Regions from separate parts of the Kluyvera sp. CHPC 1.2972 genome, predicted to be linked through region 3. Evidence: predicted binding sites of a transcription regulator. Region 3 holds the regulator's gene; each other region holds the start of a gene.
What was found. Region 3 encodes Fur, which represses iron uptake genes when iron is present. Its sites were predicted from a motif close to ATAATAATGAGAACNACTATCAA; they were not measured.
Positions count from the first base shown of each region.

Region 1: the regulator Fur is predicted to act here: its motif matches at 1,626-1,648, upstream of fhuF (siderophore-iron reductase FhuF).
Region 2: the regulator Fur is predicted to act here: its motif matches at 2,927-2,949, upstream of feoA (ferrous iron transporter A).

Region 1 covers NZ_JAPKIB010000031.1:9,161-16,815, reverse strand. Annotated here, with positions in the region: gene V6944_RS23065 (DUF1435 domain-containing protein) at 29-268, opposite strand; gene V6944_RS23060 (GGDEF domain-containing protein) at 500-1,564, shown strand; gene fhuF (siderophore-iron reductase FhuF) at 1,666-2,454, shown strand; gene V6944_RS23050 (PTS sugar transporter subunit IIC) at 2,496-3,839, opposite strand; gene V6944_RS23045 (YbaK/EbsC family protein) at 4,177-4,635, shown strand; gene bglJ (DNA-binding transcriptional activator BglJ) at 4,632-5,306, opposite strand; gene V6944_RS23035 (helix-turn-helix transcriptional regulator) at 5,267-5,992, opposite strand; gene V6944_RS23030 (helix-turn-helix domain-containing protein) at 6,280-7,179, opposite strand; gene pobA (4-hydroxybenzoate 3-monooxygenase) at 7,183-7,655, opposite strand, start outside.
Region 2 covers NZ_JAPKIB010000002.1:416,040-423,694, reverse strand. Annotated here, with positions in the region: gene greB (transcription elongation factor GreB) at 1-187, shown strand, start outside; gene V6944_RS05435 (Tex family protein) at 287-2,623, shown strand; gene feoA (ferrous iron transporter A) at 3,055-3,282, shown strand; gene feoB (Fe(2+) transporter permease subunit FeoB) at 3,311-5,629, shown strand; gene feoC ([Fe-S]-dependent transcriptional repressor FeoC) at 5,638-5,874, shown strand; gene V6944_RS05415 (YdgH/BhsA/McbA-like domain containing protein) at 5,920-6,189, opposite strand; gene bioH (pimeloyl-ACP methyl ester esterase BioH) at 6,311-7,081, opposite strand; gene gntX (DNA utilization protein GntX) at 7,120-7,655, shown strand, end outside.
Region 3 covers NZ_JAPKIB010000007.1:178,684-186,338, reverse strand. Annotated here, with positions in the region: gene potE (putrescine-ornithine antiporter) at 1-918, shown strand, start outside; gene pgm (phosphoglucomutase (alpha-D-glucose-1,6-bisphosphate-dependent)) at 1,013-2,653, opposite strand; gene seqA (replication initiation negative regulator SeqA) at 2,692-3,264, opposite strand; gene ybfF (esterase) at 3,447-4,211, shown strand; gene ybfE (LexA regulated protein) at 4,341-4,634, shown strand; gene fldA (flavodoxin FldA) at 4,785-5,315, shown strand; gene fur (ferric iron uptake transcriptional regulator) at 5,607-6,059, shown strand; gene chiQ (ChiQ/YbfN family lipoprotein) at 6,173-6,508, opposite strand; gene chiP (chitoporin ChiP) at 6,558-7,655, opposite strand, start outside.

The DNA of each region.
Region 1 (7,655 bases), on a different contig from region 3:
CAGGCAATCCCCCCCCTATTTTTGATAGTCATCCCATTAGCTTTACATTCATCGTTATCAGCACAAGCGCGCCGACAAAGGCAATGCATGACGGCAGCAGCACAAAGTGACGCAACCGACGATGCCATATCATCGCGCCGCTCAGCAGCAGCCCGCACACGATCACGCCGCGCCAGACATCAAGCGACAGCCCCATTGTGCTCAGTATTGCGATTGCACTTCCCGAAATCAGTACACCCCAGCCGCTGCCTAGCGTTCGTTGCAACATGAATCAGCCCATCTAAATGATAATGATTACCAATATCATATATTGTTTTTTGTTAATTGTCTGCTCATGCGCTAAGGTTTCATAATCATTAATGACATGTATATTGTATGGTGATAACTTGTACAAAAAATAGCATGTCTAAATATAAAAAATTCGCGCTCGTGGCTCATGCATTATTCTTGTTTTTGATGCACTTACTTATATATTAAAGGCTGACTACAACATCCAACAATGACAGTACAATCCTGGCGCACCCTGCGTGCGCAAAAATATCAGCTAACGTTCCGGCTATTTTTGTTTCTGAATCTGGTCTCATCGACGCTGTCCGTCTTCAGCCCGATATATGACGTTAATATTTTTCCTCTACCCGCAATGCTGATAGCGGTGGGCAGCAGCGTGCTGCTAGTATGGAACTGGCGATATACCAGTATCAAACCGAATCTCCCTATAGTTTCGGTTATATTCGGCTGCTTATGGGGCTGGCATATTTTAAGTAAAACTTTGGTGCTCGCTTTACCTAATGACAATTTTCAAATGGTGGCGCTATTCAGCGTACTATTTGTCGGCACCATTGCGTTTTCAAATAATATTGTCGCCTTTACCCTCCATTCAATGCCGACCTTTATTGTGTGCCTGATAACGACGCCTTCCGGAGAATGGTGGCGACTGGCCTACTGTATGGCGCTGCCGTTAATTGGCATCGCGATTCAGCATGTGATTCAGCGGCGTAATGATAAGTTCGCGCAGGGGCTGATGTATAAACTGCTGGAAGAGCGCGAAACGCTGAACGGTCTAAGCATGCTCGACCCGCTAACCGGGCTCTATAACCGCCGCGGGTTCCAGTTCCGCCTGGATTCACTGATGTCGATAGGCAAAGCGCAGCACTCCGTCCTGCTGCTGGATATTGACCATTTCAAAGCCTATAACGACCACTATGGCCATATGATGGGCGACCAGGCCCTAATGCGGGTCTCAGCGGCTATTCGTAATGCCGTGCGTTCCAGAGATATTGTGACGCGGTTTGGCGGTGAAGAATTTATGGTGGTACTCCCACATTGCAACGTTGAAACCGCCATACAGATCGCCGAGCGTATTCGTCAGCATGTTTACGATCTCAAAATTCCGCATATGTTCAATTCCAGTGTCGCAACCCACGTGACCCTCAGCATTGGCGTGGCTGCACTGGAGGATAACAATATCGACCAGGCCATGCAGCGCGCGGACAAGGCGCTGTATGAAGCGAAAAATATGGGGCGCAATAACATCCTGACCTACGATCAGGCTCCCGCCGTCTAGGTTCACAAAACGTGAGCGCCGGAGACAAACTTCTTGCGCTCGCTTTTATCTATAGCTAGGATTGCTAATCATTATCATTTAGATTTGAATCCAGCAACGCTATGGCTTACCGTTCCGCACCGATCGCCGATGACCTTATCTGGCGCACGCCGCTTCCCTCAAAGGAGCAAGCGTTCGCTGAGTCAGTGCGCGCCAAAATAGCCGAACTGCGTCCACACTTGCTGGAAATGTTTCGTTTAGGCGAAGCGGCCCCGGATTGTGCCAGAACCCTCAGCGAATGGGCGAAGCCAACGGAGCTAACTTCCCTTCTGGCCGTCTATTCCGATCATATCTACCGCAATCAGCCGACCCTGGCGCGAGAAAATAAACCGCTTCTCTCCCTCTGGGCGCAGTGGTATATCGGCCTGCTGGTACCGCCATTGATGCTCGCACTGCTGACCGAAGAATCTGCTATCTCGCTGAGCCCTGACCATTTCCGCGTGGAATTTCACGAAACGGGCCGTGCGGCCTGCTTCTGGATAGACGTGCGCACTGACGTTCGCGCCAGCCAGAAATCTGCCATCGAACGCATGGACGACCTGGTCAGTCAGGCGTTAATGCCGGTCGTGCAGGCGCTGGAAGCAACGGGAGAGATTAACGGCAAGCTCATCTGGAGTAATACTGGTTATCTGATTAACTGGTATCTCGGTGAAATGAAAGCGCTGTTAGGTGAAGAGCTCGTCAACCAGCTACGTCAGCGCTGTTTCTTTACCAGTACGCTGGCCGACGGTCAGGACAACCCGTTATGGCGTACCGTGGTGTTACGTGACGGACAGCTAGTTCGTCGCACCTGCTGCCAGCGTTACCGCTTGCCCGACGTTAAACAGTGTGGCGACTGTACGCTGAAATAAATAACGGGGCTTTCGCCCCGTTATTTTTTTACTGCTTTCCTTTACGCTGCCTGCTGGCTCTCTTCGGCCGCACGCTGCGCTTCTTCGTTTTCCTGCTCTAACAACTGTTTTTCATACACTTTGAAGAACGGATAGTAGATAACCGCGGAAACGCAGACCAGCAGCACCACCAGAATCGCCGCACGGAAATCCCAGCCTAAAGCCCATGCGCCGCCAATCGGTGCCGGAGCCGTCCACGGTACTACGGAAATCACGCGACCAATCAGATCCAGCTTCATCGCCGCCCACGCCAGAATCGCGTTGACCATCGGTGCCAGCAGGAACGGAATGAAGAACACTGGGTTCATCACAATTGGGGTACCAAAGATAACCGGTTCGTTAATGTTGAACAGGCTTGGCACCACGCTCAGACGACCGATAGAACGCAGGTGTGCTGAACGGCTACGCAGGTAGCAGAACACCAGCCCCATCGTCGCACCGGAACCCCCGACCACGATAAAGAAGGTCCAGAACGCTTCCATAAAGATGTGCGGCAGCGGCGCGCCCTGCGCCAGAGCGGTCTGGTTCAGGCCAAGGTTAGTCAGCCAGAACATCTGCAGCATACCGGAGACAATCGCCGCCCCGTGGATCCCTGCAAACCACAACAGGTGACCAATCAGTACGGCCAGCAGAATCGCCGGTAAGGAGTCAGCGGCGGAAACCAGCGGTTTGAACACGGACATGATGGCCTGAGGGATCAGCATATCGAACTGGCTCTGAATAAACAGGCTCAGCGGATAGAGCGTCAACACCACCACCAGCACCGGGATCAGCAGGTCGAAGGAATTTTTGATCATCGGCGGCACCTGATCCGGCAGGCGGATCCCGATGTTGCGGATTTTCAGGAAACGCATCATCTCCACGCAATAAACGGCCACGAGGATCGCGGTAAAGATCCCGGTTCCCCCCAGGCTATCTACCGGCAGATGACCGCTGGTTTTTGGTGCAGCCACCAGCAGGAACGCCATAATGGAGAGCATTGAACACATGAACGGATCGAGCTGGTTGCTCTTTTCGTAGTGTTTACCGAGGTTATAGGAGATAGCCGCACAGATATAGATAGACATAATGCCCATCGTCATATCAAACGGCGTCAGAATACGGCCTTCAAACTGCTTGGCAAGATCTAACCACGCCCGGGCAAAGCCCCAGGTGGTATCGGGAGAAAACGGCGGATAAGCGAAGACCAGTAAAAACGATCCTACAATCATAAAAGGCATGGCAGAGATAAAACCATCACGAATCGCCATAACGTGACGCTGAGAGGAAATTCGTCCCGCGACCGGGCTAACGTAGTTTTCTACAAAACGGAATATCAGATTAAATGCAGCGTGATTAGCAGACATAACAGCCCTCCTGACAGGCTTTAGACGTCAACACAGCAACAACGATTTTGCCGACATGCAACTGGGCGTACATTGAAGCATCAGGTGTTACGGGTCTGCGACCTGCAATGATGTTCATACCGATACAGTTCATACACGGCTCTTATTATAGATACAAAGGAAGTTACCCCCGCAGTATCAATCGCCTGACGAATAACCGCAACCGGTTACAGTAACCGGTTGCACTGATTGTGAAGGAGATCCAAAAAACAAACAATTTTTGCACAACTTAGCCGCTATATTTACAACTCAGGTAGCTTTATGACAGAGTGACTCGCCGAATTATCAGGAGAGAACCATGAGCCTACAGTCCGTAAAGGAATTCTTTGCCGAGCACGCGCCCGACATCAATATTATCGAGCTTGAGCAAAGTACGGCGACCGTAGCGCTGGCCGCCGCCGCGCACCGCGTTGAGCCCGGGCAAATTGCGAAAACACTCTCGCTGAAGGTGAAAGACCGCGTCATTCTGGTGGTCGCGAAAGGGGATGCCCGTCTGGACAACAAAAAGTTGAAAGAGACCTTTGGCGCGAAGGCGCGCATGCTAAGTAGTGATGAAGTGGTGGTTCTCACCGGGCACCCGGTCGGCGGCGTCTGCCCCTTCGGCCTGGAGAATCCGCTGGCGGTTTACTGTGATGTCTCGCTGCAGCAATACGAAGAAGTTCTTCCTGCTGCAGGAGCCATACACAGCGCAGTACGCATTTCCCCAGAACGAATGGCTAGCCTTACCGCCGCCACATGGGTGGATGTCTGTCTCTAAAAAACGGATGACGCGCTGGCATTGTTCATATCATGCAACGATACCAGCAGGTCGGCGGCGCTCAGCAACCCAATATCAGAATTCACCCCCAGTTTCGTCATCGCATTAAATTTATGCGCGCGAATGGTTTTGATATTCCGGCCCAGTTGCTGAGAAATATCCATCAACGAATAGCCGTAGGTCATATAACGCAGGATCAAATTCTCAGTCGGACTGAGAAACCGGTTTTCACGCAGAGCAGCGAAGCCCTCCATTGCCTCACGATCTTCTATCGCTTCATTCAGTAATGCAAACACGCTGTGTCGTAGATCGCTTAACGTGTCAGATTTACTGAGCACACCATGAATGTAGGTGGGCGACAGGTGCCGAATTAGCGCGGCTTCTTCTTTATCGTTAGCCAGAATACCGCGCATAACCTCTGGTTGATGGTTGGCAATTTCCCCCATCGCCAACAGGCATTCAATACGAAGTTCACGTGTACCGGAGAGACAATACATTACGGCGTCAAACTGGCCTTGCCTGGCCGCCAGCTTAAATTCAGCAATGGTGCGAAAAAAATGGAAAGTAAAATGCCTATCACGAGCGCTCATCAGTAGATGGCGTAGCCCTACCGCCGTCACATTACAATACTCTATGATAGCGACGCGCTGCTTCCTGCCGCATTTTTCCATTCGACTTGCTCCCCATAGGCTGAATAGAGATTGAGTTCCTTCATTCCCTGATTGCTGTTGAGCCAGGCATACATTTCCGCATTACTACGCAGTGACAGGCGGCGCATCGCACTATTTTTTTGTGCACTGATAGTTTTATTACTCTTTTTCAGCAATGCGGCAATTTGGTTAATGCCCCATCCTTTCGCCAGCAGGCGCAGCACTTTCCGTTCGGACAACGTCAACATAATCAGCCGCTGATGGTCGTCATCCGCCTCCACGTCATGCTGCTGAGAAAGCAACATTTCGCTGACGTTATCCGTGCTAGCATTTTCCTGCTGAATGGCTTTAATCACCCGTTCCACGGAGTCAGAATCTGAAAGCAGCGTACTTTCCGGACGCATTAAAAATTCAACGGCCAGCGCGTAGTACTGCCGACTAATCATAAAGATCCAGTGAATATCACGGTATTGCGATAGCAGCGTATAATATTGCTCGCAGAGCGCGCGCGGGTTACCAATATCGCCAGAAAAATCAACGATAACGACATCAGTACGGCGAAGCTGGAGGAGCGTAAGCTGCTCAAGGGATTGGCAAAAATTGAGCTCGTAATTCGGTAAATGCATTCGCATGATGGAATTCAGCCCGGACTGCATAACGGGTATTTTGCTGATAATCACTGCGAACTTGCAGTACACTGGCGTCATATAACCTCCGTATCCTTTCGAAGATTCGTTTCCTGAATATATTTTTACTCAATTAAATAAGCGTATTCACAGGAAATGAATCGGTCCATTTCTATTTCCCTTTAATAGCGGCATAATGCTCTTCGGTTAATTATCAAATAAACCTTACCGCTGCATGACTTTACTTGTGCGATGATATCATCTGGTTAGCAGGACTAACTACGACAGTATGGCATATCAATGAATAAGAGGTTGCTTAGAAAATATTAATACCCCGATAAGCAAAATTAACTATTCAGGAAAACACCTTAATCAGACAGTACCATTTTCATTTTGAATTCTTTAGGCGTCATCCCTTCCCGCTTGCGGAAGAAACGCGAAAAATAGGTCACGTCGCTAAATCCCAGATAATCAGAAACCTGTGTGATGGTCATGCTGGTGTACTGCAGGCTACGCTTTGCTTCAATCAGCAGTCGTTGATGTAGAACGTTTAACGCACTGGTGCCGTGGTATTCACGACACAGGCAGTTCAAATGCGTGGTGGAGACCCGGAGCCTCTGCGCATAATCGGCCAACGATAAATGTTCACGGTAGTGTCCCTCAATCAGTCGGCTAAACTGGCGCAGCACGCTGCGCTTACGCTCGTTTTTATCCTTTACCACGCCTCCTGTCTTACCCTGTCGATTAAGCCATACGAGCAGTGCGCTTAACAGCGAATAGAGCATCATCTCCCGCGCGTCGTGGTCCTGGGTGTACTCTTCCAGCAGTGTGGCAAACAGGGTACGGATATGGTGGCCGGAACGATTGACCGGAATACAGCCGGGCTGGTTCAGCATATCCAACGGTTGCCCAAACTGCGTCTCCAGACGGCTTAACAGCGGTAACGCAAGCGAAAGCACGTAGCCTTGCGTCCCCGGCGAAAAACGAAAACCGTGCACGCAGAGCGCGGGCACCACCTGAATAGAGGATTCACTCACCACCAGGCGCTCTCCCTCTACTTCTATTTCAGCCTGCCCTTTGTGCAAATACAGCAGTTGCACCAGCTCGGCATGCTGGTGCACCCGAATATGCCATTCGTAGAGGCTGCTCCGTTTATGGATCGATTCACAATGCAGCAGATCGGGTGTCGGCCAGCCCATATGCTCGCCATAGAGCTTAAATACCGGCACCACCTCCGGTATATTCACGTCGACACCCGCTCTTTTCATCGTCTACTCCACCGTTTCATAAGGCAGCCCCACGTAGTTTTCGGCAATCGTCGTCAGGCCAGCCTGCGAGCTGAGATAGTACTGGCGATCGGCCTCCTGCATTTTTCTGGCAAACGGACTCTGGTCCTGAAAATCGTGCAACAGATGGGTCATAAACCAGCTAAAGCGTTCGCCTTTCCAGACCCGGTTCAGCGCCAGCTGCGAATAACGGCTCAGCAGGTCGGCCCGCCCATTCTGATAATACTGCCGCAGGATACGCCACAGATAATTCACATCCGAAACGGCCAAATTCAGCCCTTTTGCTCCGGTGGGCGGCACAATATGCGCGGCATCGCCGACCAGGAACATCCGCCCGTACTGCATTGGCTCTACCACATAGCTACGTAGTGGCGCGATGCTCTTCTCAAGTGAGTGACCAGTCACTAACTTTTGGCTCAGCTCGTCCGGCAAGCGACGCTTCAGCTCCCCCCAGAAGC
Region 2 (7,655 bases), on a different contig from region 3:
CGACGGCGAAACGAAGCGTTTTCGTATTGTCGGCTACGATGAGATTTTTGGTCGCAAGGACTATATCTCTATCGACTCGCCGATGGCCCGCGCGCTGCTGAAGAAAGAGGTCGGCGATCTGGCAGTGGTCAACACCCCGGCCGGCGAAGCGAGCTGGTACGTGAATGAGATCGAATACGTAAAATAAGGCCGGAACAATCCGAAGCCCCCGCTGATGACTGGCATTTTTGCCAGTCAATCCGTATAACTGTCCCCTGATTTTATGACCTAACAGTGAAACCAAGCCATGATGAATGATTCGCTCTGCCGCATTATTGCGGGTGAACTTCAGGCCAGAGCCGAACAGGTGGAAGCCGCCGTTCGCCTGCTTGATGAAGGGAACACCGTGCCGTTTATTGCACGTTATCGTAAGGAAATCACCGGCGGACTGGATGATACGCAGCTGCGTAATCTGGAAACCCGCCTCGGGTATTTGCGTGAGCTGGAAGACCGCCGTCAGGTCATTCTGAAATCCATCGGTGAGCAGGGTAAGCTGACCGAAGCGCTGGAAAAAGCCATCAACGGCACGCTCAACAAAACCGAGCTGGAAGACCTCTACTTACCGTACAAACAGAAACGCCGCACCCGCGGGCAGATTGCCATTGAAGCAGGCCTTGAGCCGCTGGCCGACCTACTGTGGAGCGAGCCGTCTCACGACCCGGAAACCGAAGCCGCCAAATTTATCGATGCCGATAAGGGCGTGGCGGATACCAAAGCCGCCCTCGACGGCGCGCGCTACATCCTGATGGAGCGCTTCGCAGAAGACGCCGGCCTGCTGGCAAAAGTACGCGACTATTTGTGGAAAAACGCCCACCTGGTCGCCAAAGTGGTCAGCGGTAAAGAAGAGGAAGGCGCAAAATTCCGCGACTACTTCGACCATCACGAACCGATTTCAACCACCCCTTCCCACCGCGCGCTGGCCATGTTCCGCGGGCGCAATGAAGGCGTGCTGCAACTCTCTCTCAACGCCGACCCGCAGTTCGACGAGCCACCAAAAGAGAGCTACTGCGAACAGATTATTATCGACCACCTTGGCCTACGCCTGAACAACGCCCCGGCGGACAGCTGGCGTAAAGGCGTGGTCAGCTGGACCTGGCGCATCAAGGTGCTGATGCACCTCGAAACCGAGCTGATGGGCACCGTGCGCGAACGCGCGGAAGATGAAGCGATCAACGTCTTCGCCCGTAACCTTCACGACCTGCTGATGGCGGCACCGGCTGGCCTGCGCGCCACCATGGGCCTCGATCCGGGCCTGCGTACCGGCGTAAAAGTGGCAGTGGTTGACGGCACCGGTAAGCTGGTCGCCACCGACACTATTTATCCGCACACCGGCCAGGCGGCGAAAGCGGCGGTTGCCGTTGCCGCGCTGTGCGAAAAACACAACGTGGAGCTGGTGGCTATTGGTAACGGGACGGCATCTCGTGAAACCGAGCGCTTCTTCCTCGACGTGCAGCAACAGTTCCCGAAAGTCACCGCGCAGAAGGTGATCGTTAGCGAAGCGGGTGCATCCGTCTACTCCGCCTCCGAGCTGGCAGCACTGGAGTTCCCGGACCTCGACGTTTCTCTGCGCGGCGCGGTCTCTATCGCCCGTCGTCTGCAAGATCCGCTGGCAGAGCTGGTGAAAATCGATCCGAAATCGATCGGGGTCGGCCAGTATCAGCATGACGTCAGCCAGACTCAGTTGGCGCGTAAACTCGATGCAGTGGTAGAAGACTGCGTAAACGCCGTCGGCGTAGACCTGAACACCGCCTCCGTACCGCTGCTGACCCGCGTAGCGGGCCTGACGCGCATGATGGCGCAGAACATCGTCGCCTGGCGCGATGAGAACGGTCAGTTCCAGAACCGCCAGCAATTGCTGAAGGTGAGCCGTCTGGGACCGAAAGCGTTTGAGCAGTGCGCGGGCTTCTTGCGTATTAACCACGGCGATAACCCGCTGGATGCTTCAACCGTTCACCCGGAAGCGTATCCGGTGGTCGAACGCATTCTGGCCGCCACGCAGCAGGCGCTGAAGGATTTAATGGGCAACAGTAATGAGCTCAGAAACCTGAAAGCCTCTGAGTTCACCGACGATCGTTTTGGTGTGCCCACCGTTACCGACATCATCAAAGAGCTGGAAAAACCAGGCCGCGACCCGCGTCCTGAGTTTAAAACCGCGAAGTTCGCCGACGGTGTAGAAACCATGAACGACCTGCTGCCGGGGATGATCCTCGAAGGCGCTGTCACCAACGTCACCAACTTTGGTGCATTTGTTGATATTGGCGTGCATCAGGACGGTCTGGTTCACATCTCTTCGCTGGCAGATAAGTTTGTCGAAGACCCACATACCGTGGTGAAAGCGGGCGATATCGTCAAAGTGAAGGTGCTGGAAGTGGATCTGCAGCGTAAGCGCATCGCGCTGACCATGCGTCTTGACGAGCAACCGGGTGAAACCAACGCCCGTCGCGGCAGTGGCGGTAACGATCGCAGCCAGGGCAACAACCGCCCGGCCGCGAAAGCGGCAAAACCGCGCGGGCGTGAAGCACAGCCTGCGGGCAACAGCGCCATGATGGATGCGCTGGCGGCCGCCATGGGTAAAAAACGCTAATCGAAAAAAGTAGCCCGGCCGAGCGTAGCGACGCCGGGAAAGGCTCCAGAGCCACCCCGGGATCGGCGTTAAACGCCTCGCCCGGGCTACCGCAATATATCTCACCCCACGGTTCGTTTTTATAGGCCTTTAATAATAAGCCTCATTACGTTTTATTTTATTAACCAATGAAACCTTAATTAAACATTAAGCGAAGAAAATAATATTTAATTCATTTACAGCTACAATGAGTTGCTTGCGTCATATCAAAAAAAGTGCAAATTCCGCTCGAAATTCCCGCCGATCGCATAATATGTATTGATGATAAAAACCATTCTCATTATCATCATTTTCAGTAGGCTTTATTTCTTTATTCGTTGACGACGCCCCGGTTGCCGCCAGGCAGCGCGCGGTGCTCCCCTCGTTCAGCTAGCGATACACAAGTAGGTTATATGCAATTTACACCTGATACTGCGTGGAAGATTGTCGGTTTCTCCCGCGAAATTAGCCCAGCTTATCGTCAGAAACTGCTGTCCCTGGGCATGCTGCCGGGATCGTCCTTTAATGTGGTTCGCGTAGCGCCACTCGGCGACCCTATTCATATTGAAACCCGTCGCGTTAGCCTGGTATTGCGTAAGAAAGATCTCGCGCTTATTGAATTAGAAGCCGTCGCGCAATAACCCCAGCCCGGTACTAAGAGTCTGAAATATGAAAAAATTAACCATCGGTTTAATTGGTAATCCTAATTCCGGCAAAACAACCTTATTCAACCAGCTCACCGGCGCACGCCAGCGCGTAGGCAACTGGGCCGGGGTAACGGTAGAGCGCAAAGAAGGCGCGTTCGCCACTACCGACCATCAGGTCACCCTCGTCGACCTGCCGGGTACCTACTCGCTGACCACCATCTCCTCGCAAACCTCGCTGGATGAGCAGATTGCCTGCCACTATATTCTGAGCGGTGATGCCGACCTGCTGATTAACGTGGTCGACGCCTCCAACCTCGAACGTAACCTCTACCTGACGCTGCAGCTGCTCGAGCTGGGCATTCCGTGCGTGGTCGCGCTGAACATGCTCGATATTGCCGAGAAACAGCAAATCCGTATCGACGTGGATGCGCTCTCGGCACGCCTCGGCTGCCCGGTTGTGCCACTGGTTTCCACCCGCGCTCGCGGAATTGAAGCGCTGAAAATGGCGATTGACCGCCATCAGGGCAACCAGCCGATTGAGCTGGTTCACTATCCACAGCCGCTGCTGCGCGAAGCCGATAACCTGGCAAAAGAGATGGCGCAGGAGATCCCTGAACGTCAGCGCCGCTGGCTGGGCATGCAGATGCTGGAAGGCGATATCTATAGCCGCGCCTATGCCGGTGACGCCGCACACAAGCTGGACGTCTCTCTGGCGCGTCTGAGCGAAGAGATGGACGACCCGGCGCTGCATATCGCCGACGCCCGCTATCAGAGCATTGCCGCAATTTGCGATGCCGTCAGTAACACCCTGACCGCCGAGCCAAGCCGCTTCACCGCCGCGCTGGACAAAATCGTCCTCAACCGCGTGCTGGGCTTACCGATTTTCCTGTTCGTCATGTACCTGATGTTCTTGCTGGCGATCAACATCGGCGGCGCGCTGCAGCCGATCTTTGACGGCGGCTCCGTCGCTATCTTTATCCACGGCATTCAGTGGATTGGCTACCAGCTGCACTTCCCGGACTGGCTGACGGTCTTCCTGGCGCAGGGTATCGGCGGCGGTATTAACACCGTGCTGCCGTTAGTACCGCAAATCGGCATGATGTACCTGTTCCTCTCCTTCCTTGAGGACTCTGGGTACATGGCGCGTGCCGCGTTCGTGATGGACCGCCTGATGCAGTCTCTGGGTCTGCCGGGTAAATCCTTTGTACCGCTGATCGTCGGCTTCGGCTGTAACGTGCCGTCGGTCATGGGCGCACGTACCCTGGATGCACCACGTGAGCGTCTGATGACCATCATGATGGCGCCGTTTATGTCCTGCGGGGCGCGTCTGGCTATCTTCGCCGTTTTCGCCGCTGCCTTCTTCGGCCAGGGCGGCGCGCTGGTGGTCTTCTCCCTGTACGTGCTGGGGATCGTTATCGCCATCCTGACCGGCCTGATGCTCAAATACACCATCATGCGCGGTGAAGCATCGCCGTTCGTGATGGAACTGCCGGTGTACCACGTACCGCATATTAAGAGCCTGATTATCCAGACCTGGCAGCGCCTGAAAGGCTTCGTGCTGCGCGCAGGTAAAGTTATCGTTATCGTCAGTATCTTCCTGAGCGCGCTGAACAGCTTCTCGTTCAGCGGCAAAATCGTCGACAACATCAACGACTCCGCGCTGGCCTCGGTCAGCCGTGCGATCACGCCGGTATTTAAACCGATTGGCGTCCATGACGATAACTGGCAGGCCACCGTAGGTCTGTTTACCGGTGCAATGGCGAAAGAAGTGGTGGTCGGTACGCTGAACACCCTCTACACCGCTGAAAACATTCAGAACGAAGAATTCAACCCGCAGGAATTCAGCCTCGGTGAAGAACTGCTGGCTGCGGCTGATGAAACCTGGCAGGGGCTGAAAGATACCTTTAGCCTGAGCGTACTGGCCAACCCAATCGAAGCCAGCAAAGGCGACGGCGAGATGGAAACCGGGGCGATGGGCGTGATGAGCAGCAAGTTCGGCAGCGCCGCGGCAGCCTACAGCTACCTGATTTTCGTTCTGCTCTACATTCCATGCATTTCGGTGATGGGGGCAATTGCCCGTGAGTCGAGCCGCGGTTGGATGTCCTTCTCCATTCTGTGGGGCCTGAACATCGCCTACTCGCTCTCGACGCTGTACTACCAGACGGTGAGCTTCAGCCAGCACCCACGCTACAGCCTGGTGTGCATCCTGGCGGTGATTCTGTTCAACGTGGTGGTGATTGGTCTGCTGCGCCGTGCCCGTAGTCGGGTGGATGTCTCCCTGCTGGCGACGCGTAAAACACCAACCTCATGCTGCTCTAGCCCTGCTGGCGATTGTCACTAGGAGTCATCATGGCATCATTGATTGAAGTACGCGATATGTTGGCACTGCAAGGACGCATGGAAGCCTCACAGCTCAGCGCCCAGTTACACACGTCGCAAGCGATGATCGATGCCATGCTGAGCCGCCTGGAAGCCATGGGGAAAGTCATGAAGATTGACGAAGAACCGGATGGTTGTCTGACCGGCAGTTGCAAAAGCTGCCCGGAAGGGAAAGCCTGCTTACGTCAGTGGTGGGCACTACGCTAAAACGTATTCCCGGCGTTTATCACGCCGGGAATAACCTGTTCGAAATTACTTATACACGTCCGCGTTACCGTGAACGTTTCTCTCGTTTTTCTCACCCGCGATAATCACGTAGTACTTGCCGCCCAGTTCATCCGCTTTTTTCGACAGATCGTGCTTCGCGTCCATCGGTGACGTCGTTTTTGACGTAGTGATGTTGCCGATTTTAGTCAGCTTCATCTTCGCAACGTCTTCTTTAGTAATTTCCTTGGCAGCAAATGCGCCAAATGAAAGAGAACCAATAACCAGAGATGCAACAATACCTGTAACAAGTTTCATAGGCCTACACTCCATTCAGTTATTTTTGTAGGTGACGGTGGCTTACCGAAACAGTCAGCCACCGTAACAAGTTAAGTATTGCTACAAATTTGCCATTTACCACGTCAGGTAAAAAATTATTTTAAAGCTGCTTTTTTAGCGCAATCAACGACTCGCAAAACGCCTGTGGATGCGAAATAAATGGCGCATGGGCCGCCTTATCAAACACCTGCGATTCACTCTGCGGCCATTGTGCATCCAGCAGTGCCACAATCTTGCGCGGAACTAACCCATCAAGCCGACCGTAAAGGCGCAGGAACGGCACCGTCAGCGCGGTAAGCGGCTGACGCAGGTCAGCGGTCTTGAGGATCTCAAGCCCGCCATTCAGCACCTCGGAAGAGGGCATTGGCAGGGACAGCACCGTCTGTTTCAACGCGCGCGCATCCTGACGGGCGCTTTCGGTGCCCAGCGTTTGTAACGCCAGGAAACGCTCGACGGTACGCTGGAAGTCTTCGCTAAGCTGCTGCTGGAACCCGCTGAGCACCTCAGGCTTAATGCCTGGCCACGCGTCATGCGCGCTAAAGCAAGGGGACGATGCGACGGTGACCAGCGCTTCAACGCGTTCGGGGTGACGTAATGCCACTTCGCTTGCCACCAGCCCCCCAAGACTCCAGCCAAGCCAGATAGCCTTTACCGGCGCTTTTTCCAGCACGCGTTCCGCCATCTCTTCCAACGAAAGAGCACCAAATCCGCCGCTACGCCCATAGCCCGGCAGGTCGACCAGATGCAGCGTAAAATGCGAGCTTAATTCCGGCGTAATGCAATCCCAGACCTGGGCATTCAGCCCCCATCCGTGCAGCAGCACAAGATGACAATCTCCTTCGCCCGTGGTTTGCCACCAGATGTCGTTCATCAGCTATTGTTCTCGTTTTATTGATTCAAGGAAGGATTATGCTATCAGCCCACGGCTTGTGCTGGCTATGCAAAATGCCGCTGGCGCTCCCCGCCTGGGGCATCTGTTCACGCTGTACCCGCGCAGTAACATGTGAGATTTGTCGCTGCCCGCAGTGTGGTTTGCCTTCGGGTAGCACCAGCGCGCCGTGCGGGCGCTGCCTGCAAAAGCCACCGCCCTGGCAGCGCCTGGTGGCCGTAAATGACTATCAACCTCCGCTCAGCACGTTGATCCATCACTTCAAGTTCAGCGGCCAGCCGGAGCTGGCCCTCGCGCTAGCGCGCCTGTTGCTGTTAGCTGTGCGACGCGGCGGTACGTGGCCGATGCCGCAGCAGCTTGTCAGCGTCCCGTTATGGCAACGCCGTCACTGGCGACGCGGGTATAACCAGAGCGAGCTGCTATGTTGGGCGCTGGCGAAATGGCTGCCCTGCGAATTTACCCCACGGACTCTTGCCCGCATACGCCCTACCGCCACCCAGCATCAGCTCAGCGCCAGGCTGCGCAAGCAGAACCTGAAAAATGCGTTCCAGCTTGA
Region 3 (7,655 bases):
TGTACCGTAGCTAACTTCGGTGGTGCGCGCATTACCGGGCAGATCAGCAGCATCACGGTATGGGGCGTCATTATTCCGGTGGTTGGTCTGTGCATTATCGGCTGGTACTGGTTTAGCCCAACGATGTACGTTGAATCCTGGAACCCACACCACGTACCGTTCTTTAGCGCCGTAGGCTCTTCTATTGCGATGACGCTGTGGGCGTTCCTCGGTCTGGAATCCGCCTGTGCCAACGCCGAAGTGGTGGAGAATCCGGAACGTAACGTGCCAATCGCCGTGCTCGGCGGGACGCTCGGGGCAGCGGTGATTTACATCATCTCCACCAACGTGATTGCCGGTATCGTGCCAAACATGGATCTGGCCAACTCCACCGCACCGTTCGGTCTGGCCTTCGCGCAGATGTTTACCCCGGAAGTCGGGAAAGTGATCATGGCGCTGATGGTGATGTCCTGCTGCGGTTCGCTGCTCGGCTGGCAGTTCACCATCGCCCAGGTATTCAAATCCTCGGCGGACGAAGGCTACTTCCCGAAAATCTTCTCCCGCGTCAGCAGTGCCGATGCGCCGGTTCAAGGGATGCTGGTTATCGTGGTGATTCAGTCCGGGCTGTCGCTGATGACCATTAGCCCGTCGCTGAACAATCAGTTCAACGTGCTGGTTAACCTGGCGGTGGTGACCAACATTATTCCGTACATCCTGTCGATGGCGGCGCTGGTCATCATCCAGCGGATGGCTAACGTACCGATGAACAAAGCGCGCGTCGCCAACTTCGTGGCCTTTATTGGCGCGATGTACAGCTTCTATGCGCTCTACTCTTCCGGCGAAGAAGCGATGCTGTACGGTTCCATCGTGACGTTCCTTGGTTGGACGCTGTACGGCCTGGTGTCACCACGGTTCGAGTTGAAAAACAAACACGGTTGATCGTAGCCCGGGCGAGGCATTTATGCCGACCCCGGGGCAGCACAAACCCCATAAAAAAGGGAGCCATTCGGCTCCCTTTTTCTTACCCAAACACTCAGGCGTTTTTCAGCACTTCGCTGACAATCTCTACCGCTTCTTTCTCAATCTGCTTACGGTGTTCAGCACCGAGGAAGCTTTCGCAGTAAATCTTGTAGGCATCTTCGGTACCGGATGGACGCGCCGCGAACCAGCCGTTGTCGGTCATCACTTTCAGACCGCCGATAGAAGCCCCGTTACCCGGCGCCGCCGTTAGACGTGCGGTAATCGGATCACCTGCCAGCGTGCTCGCGCTCACCATTTCTGGAGAGAGCTTAGACAACGCCGCTTTCTGTGCGGAAGTGGCGCTGGCCTGCAGGCGGTTGTAGCTTGGGGCACCGAAACGGGCAGCCAGCTCGTTGTAATGCTCCTGCGGGTTCTTACCGGTGACAGCGGTGATTTCCGCCGCCAGCAGGCACATGATGATCCCGTCTTTATCGGTAGACCACGGCGTGCCATCGAAGCGCAGGAAGGAAGCGCCCGCGCTCTCTTCGCCGCCGAAGCCGAAACTACCGTCGAACAGACCGTCAACGAACCATTTAAAGCCAACCGGCACTTCAACCAGTTTACGGCCCAGATCGTTCACTACGCGGTCAATCATCGCGGAAGAGACCAGGGTTTTACCGACGGCAACCTCTTTGCCCCACTGCGGGCGATGCTGGAACAGGTAGTTGATGGCCACCGCCAGATAGTGGTTCGGGTTCATCAGGCCAGCCGGCGTGACGATACCGTGACGGTCATAGTCAGGGTCGTTAGCAAACGCCAGGTCGAACTTATCACGCAGCGCCAGCAGGCCCGCCATCGCGCACTCGGAGGAGCAGTCCATACGGATCGCGCCGTCTTTATCGAGGTGCATAAAGCGGAAAGTCTGGTCAACGTGATCGTTAACGATGGTCAGATTCAGGTTGTAGTGCTTAGCGATACGCTTCCAGTATTCGATACCGGAACCGCCCAGCGGGTCAACGCCCAGGGTCAGACCGGCTTTCTGGATAGCCGCCATATCGACGATATCCGCCAGCCCTTCAATGAACGGCTGAACCAGATCGACTTCTTTCACGTGACCGGAAGCCAGCGCAGCATCGTAAGCAATACGCTTCACGCCCGCCAGGTCAGCTGCCAGCAGCGCGTTCGCGCGGTCTTCAACCACTTTGGTGACGTTGGTATCAGCCGGGCCACCGTTTGGTGGGTTGTACTTGATGCCGCCGTCTTCCGGCGGGTTGTGGGATGGCGTAATCACAATCCCATCAGCCAGCTTGCCGCCTTTTTTGTTGTGTACCAGGATAGCGTTGGATACCGCTGGCGTCGGCGTAAAGCCATTGTCTTCCTGAACAATGACATCCACCCCGTTTGCTGCCAGCACTTCGAGAACGGAGATAAACGCTGGCTCAGAGAGCGCGTGAGTATCCTTCCCGACATAGCATGGGCCCGTAATTCCATTTTTCGCGCGCTCTTCCGCGATCGCCTGAGCAATGGCCAGAATATGCTTTTCGTTGAAGCTGTGACGACTCGCGCTCCCACGGTGGCCGGACGTACCGAACTTCACCGCATGTTCCGGGTTGCTCACGTTAGGCTGCAGCACGTAGTACTGGGCCGTCAGTTGGGCGACGTTGATCAAATCACTCTGCTGTGCAGGTTGTCCTGCACGGGTATGGTTTGCCATTGCCTGGTCCTTCTTATGCAAGGGTTAGATTGTCAGTATTAGATAGTACCGCAAACCTTCTCAATCAATTCCGCCGGGAATTGCATTGATTGCATGATGTGTTCGACCATGCTGCATTTACGGCCTGTATTGGTATTGGTAATGACCCAGTATGGCGTATCCGGAACCTGTTTTGGTTTTGTCTGGTTGCCGTTTTTGAGCAGCGTCTGCTCATCAGCCGCAAAATAGACGCGGGTACGACCGTGAAGGGATTCGGTAGCCTCGGCAAACGCCTTGTTGTCCAGCGCGTACAGCGTGGTCAGTACCAGCATGAAGCGGTTAACCGCTTTCTTCTGCTCGGCATACTCGTCAGAGAGCAGCAGCTCACGCATAGCACGGACTTTATCTTTGGCAGTTTTTACCGTTTTCACGTCAGCAACGGGGGCAGCAGCCGGGGCCGGAGCGGGAGCCGGTTCTGCTTTGACGACCGGCGCAGCAGCAGTCGCCACGGGCTGGGAAGCGGCGGAGAATTTCAGCATACGCCGTAAAATGTCGGACGCGCTCTCGCCAATGTGCAGAGTGTGAGCCGCAATATAGCGATAGAGCTCGTCATCAACTTCGATCGTTTTCATCTTAATCCGGTGCGATAATTTTTCTGAATACAATTCATTGGGATTATAAAGTCAAAACCCAACAGCGGGTAGCGCCAAACCAGGAAGACAGCAAAATTCGGATGAGTTCCTCTCTTGCCCCTGAGCGTTAGAATGTCCAACATGATACCCTAACCCGACAATGCGAAAAAAAGAACTTTGCTATGAAATTGAATGTCCGAGCGCAAACTGCACAAAACCTGCACAATAATTCTCCCATCGTTCTCGTCCACGGCCTGTTCGGCAGTCTGGATAATCTGGGCATCCTGGCCCGCGACCTGGTCACCGACCACGATATCCTTCAGGTAGACATGCGTAACCACGGTCTCTCACCGCGCGCTGATGAGATGACCTACCTTGCTATGGCTCAGGATCTGCTCGATACGCTCGATGCCAACGGCATTGAAAAAGCAACGGTCATCGGCCATTCCATGGGCGGTAAAGCGGTGATGGCGCTCACCGCACTGGCCCCTGAACGCATCGACCGACTGGTGGCGATTGATATTGCCCCGGTCGATTACCATGTCCGCCGTCACGATGAGATTTTTGCTGCCATTAATGCGGTGACCAGCGCCGGCGTGGCCACCCGCCAGCAGGCCGCGACGGTGATGCGCGAGTACCTTAAAGAAGAAGGCGTGATTCAGTTCCTGCTGAAATCCTTTGTCGACGGCACCTGGCGCTTTAACGTGCCGGTGTTGTGGGAACAATACCCGCATATCGTCGGCTGGGAGACTATTCCTGCCTGGGACCACCCTGCCCTGTTCATTCCCGGCGGCAATTCGCCCTATGTGGCCGAAGCCTATCGCGATGCGCTGTTGGCCCAGTTCCCGCAGGCAAAAGCGCACGTTATCGCCGGCGCGGGTCACTGGGTTCACGCCGAAAAACCGGAAGCGGTGCTGCGAGCCATTCGCCGTTATCTCGCCGAGTGATTAAAAATGCATCGACCGCGCGCCAGAATGGCCGTGGTCGTTGGCGTGTGGGCCCCACTGATGTATGATTGCGCGCTGTCTGCACCGGGCACCGCCCGGTAGCTTGTTTCCCCGAAGTCACTCAGAACCATGGCAAAAGAACAAACGGACCGTACGACCTTAGATTTGTTCGCAAATGAGCGTCGGCCGGGAAGACCAAAAACTAATCCGCTTTCGCGTGACGAACAGCTGCGCATTAATAAGCGTAATCAGTTAAAACGCGACAAAGTGCGCGGTCTGAAGCGCGTGGAGCTGAAGCTGAATAACGAAGCCGTTGATGCACTCAACGAGCTGGCGACTGCCCGTGATATGAGCCGGAGTGAACTCATTGAAGAGATTCTGATGAGCCAACTGGCCCAACTGCACGGACAGGGGAAAGCCTGAAAAATCCCCCAAAATACACTTTCATGTAGCAGAGTGTGCAGTCCGGCACGATAGCGGTTTCCGCACGCCTCTCTGTTCTGCTATGATTGCCCTTATCTGTGGGCAATAAGCCATCACCATTTCATTAAGTTTCAAGAGGTTATTTTACTCATGGCAATCGTTGGCATCTTTTTCGGTAGCGATACCGGGAACACCGAAAATATCGCAAAAATGATTCAAAAACAGCTTGGTAAAGATGTCGCTGACGTTCACGACATTGCCAAGAGCAGCAAGGAAGATCTGGAAGCATTCGATATTCTGCTGCTGGGTATCCCAACCTGGTACTACGGCGAAGCGCAGTGCGACTGGGATGATTTCTTCCCGACGCTGGAAGAAGTGGATTTCAATGGTAAGCTGGTTGCGCTGTTTGGCTGCGGCGACCAGGAAGACTACGCGGAATATTTCTGTGATGCGCTGGGCACCATTCGCGACATCATTGAACCACGTGGCGCAGCTATCGTCGGCCACTGGCCGACCGCGGGCTATCATTTCGAAGCGTCTAAAGGTCTGGCGGATGACGACCACTTTGTAGGCCTGGCTATCGATGAAGACCGTCAGCCTGAGCTGACCGCTGAGCGCGTTGAAAAATGGGTTAAGCAGGTGGCTGAAGAGCTGCATCTGGAAGACATCAAAAACGCCTGATTATCCTGTGGCGCGATGATAAATCGCGCCGCATTAATAGGTAAAAGCAATTAAAATAATAGCTACAATTTTTTAACTTTTGAGCGCATACCTGTACAATATCTTCTGATTTAGCGCGGTCTCATCGCCAGTTTGTCGGTGAAGCCTCGTTTTTGAAAGCTTAGTTTACCCGGCTCTTGCTGTTTTCATTTCAATAGGGTCATTCTATAATGAGACGCATTAATTCGGGTGCATTCTCTGTGATACTTTCGCTGATGGAAGTTAATCGTTTAGCAACAGGACAGATTCCGCATGACTGACAATAACACCGCATTAAAGAAGGCTGGCCTGAAAGTCACACTTCCACGGTTAAAGATTCTGGAAGTCCTTCAGGAACCGGATAACCACCATGTCAGCGCGGAAGACTTATATAAACGCCTGATCGACATGGGTGAAGAGATTGGCCTGGCCACGGTCTACCGCGTACTGAACCAGTTTGATGACGCCGGTATCGTGACTCGTCACAATTTTGAAGGCGGTAAATCCGTTTTCGAACTGACCCAACAGCATCACCACGATCACCTGATTTGCCTCGACTGCGGCAAAGTGATCGAGTTCAGCGATGATTCCATTGAAGCTCGTCAGCGTGAAATCGCGTCGAAGCACGGTATCCGCTTAACAAACCACAGCCTTTATCTCTACGGTCACTGCGCTGAAGGCGACTGCCGTGAAGATGAACACGCCCACGAAGGCATCGAAAAGTAACCCGATACCATTCGTAAAAAGCCAGTTGCTCACGCACTGGCTTTTTTTATACCCCCGGTTCTTCAGGCGTAAAAAAACCGCTGCAAGCAGCGGTTATTGGTATCAACGTGAGCTTATTTCTGCGGCGCGTTGTTACTGCGAATTTCCTGCCAAATCTTATCGCAGTTTTTCGCTACGGCTTCGTCATTGCCCATCTTTCTGGCATTAATGCATTTCTGGTAGTCGATGACGCGAACGCTTTCCTGATTCGCGAACTGTTCGTGCGCTTTCTCTTGCTTCAGCACGTTCAGTACGCTTTGACAGGCCTGGATTTTATCCGGATTGCCTTCTGCGGTATTAATACAGGCGCTGTAGGCATCCTTCAGCTTGCTATCTTCCTTCGGTGCGGGTGATTGAGCGCAGGCGGTTAACCCGGCGGCCATCAGTGCAACAATAATCAGTTTTTTCATACGATGAGCCTCTTAGCAGCGGCAGAAGTTTCCCCCTGCCGCGTTAGCATCAGAAAATAGTGAACGGTGCGATAACCATGAATTTCACGTCACGCTCATCCTGGAAGATGTTGCCGTAACCGCCGCCCCAGCTTGGGATATCGGAGTGGTTGTCATACTGAGTGAAGTGCAGTTTGAACAGCGTGCCTTTTGCACGGCCATCCTGAACGGTGTATGCCACATCGAGGCTGTAGGCAGACTCTTTGATCTTGTTGTTCTTGTCGTAGTACGCATCCGGGTTCATCTGCCAGGTCGCTGGCTTAGCATCCCATGCGTAAACGTAAGAAGCACCCACCGCCCAACCCGGCAGATCCCAGTTCTTCAGGTCATACATGGTGCCGAAGAAGACCGCTTTTTCGCCGTTGGCGTTGAAGTCAGAGCGGTTATCCCACCAGATATCCAGACGACCGTTAGAGGATGCGTAGGTTGGCGTCATACGCTGCAGGAAGTAACCCTGCTGACCTTCTGCTTTAACCCAGGTCCCTTCCAGACGGAAGTCGAACACTTCTTGCAGTTTGTAGCCGAAGGTTAACGCCTGCAGCCACGCGGTGCCGTCATAGATATCGTTGACGCCGTGATCGCTCACCTTGTCACGCGTACCGTAGAACTGGTAGCTGGTGGTCAGCGGACCGCCAGGGATATCAAATTTGTAGCTACCTTTGGCGAAGTACTGATCGATATAGCCTTCTGCCTGACCAAATGCGGCTTCCAGCACCAGGTCATTTTTGAAATCGTATTTCGCACCGATGGAGTGCAGGTAATCGACTTTGGTCTTCTTATCGTTCTGATAGAAGTTGTCCATTTCAAGGTGCCATGGCGCCTTGTAGTTGTTCGTCCACATGTAGGAGAAGCTCAGCGCGCCAGCATCACCGTAGTCGAAGTTAGCACCGGCTTCAGCACCCTGATAGGTACCAGGCATGAAGCTCCAGTGTGGTGCCAGCAGCGTTTGGCCGGTTGGCTGGATGTAACCCGCACGAGCCCAGGCTGGCCCTAATTTAAATTTGGCTGCCGCTTTGTACAGGCTGATACCGCTCTTATCGCCGCTGTAATCTTCGCTGTAGCCTTTGTTCTTAGAGGACAACGCAATTTCGTTCGGGTGACCACTTTC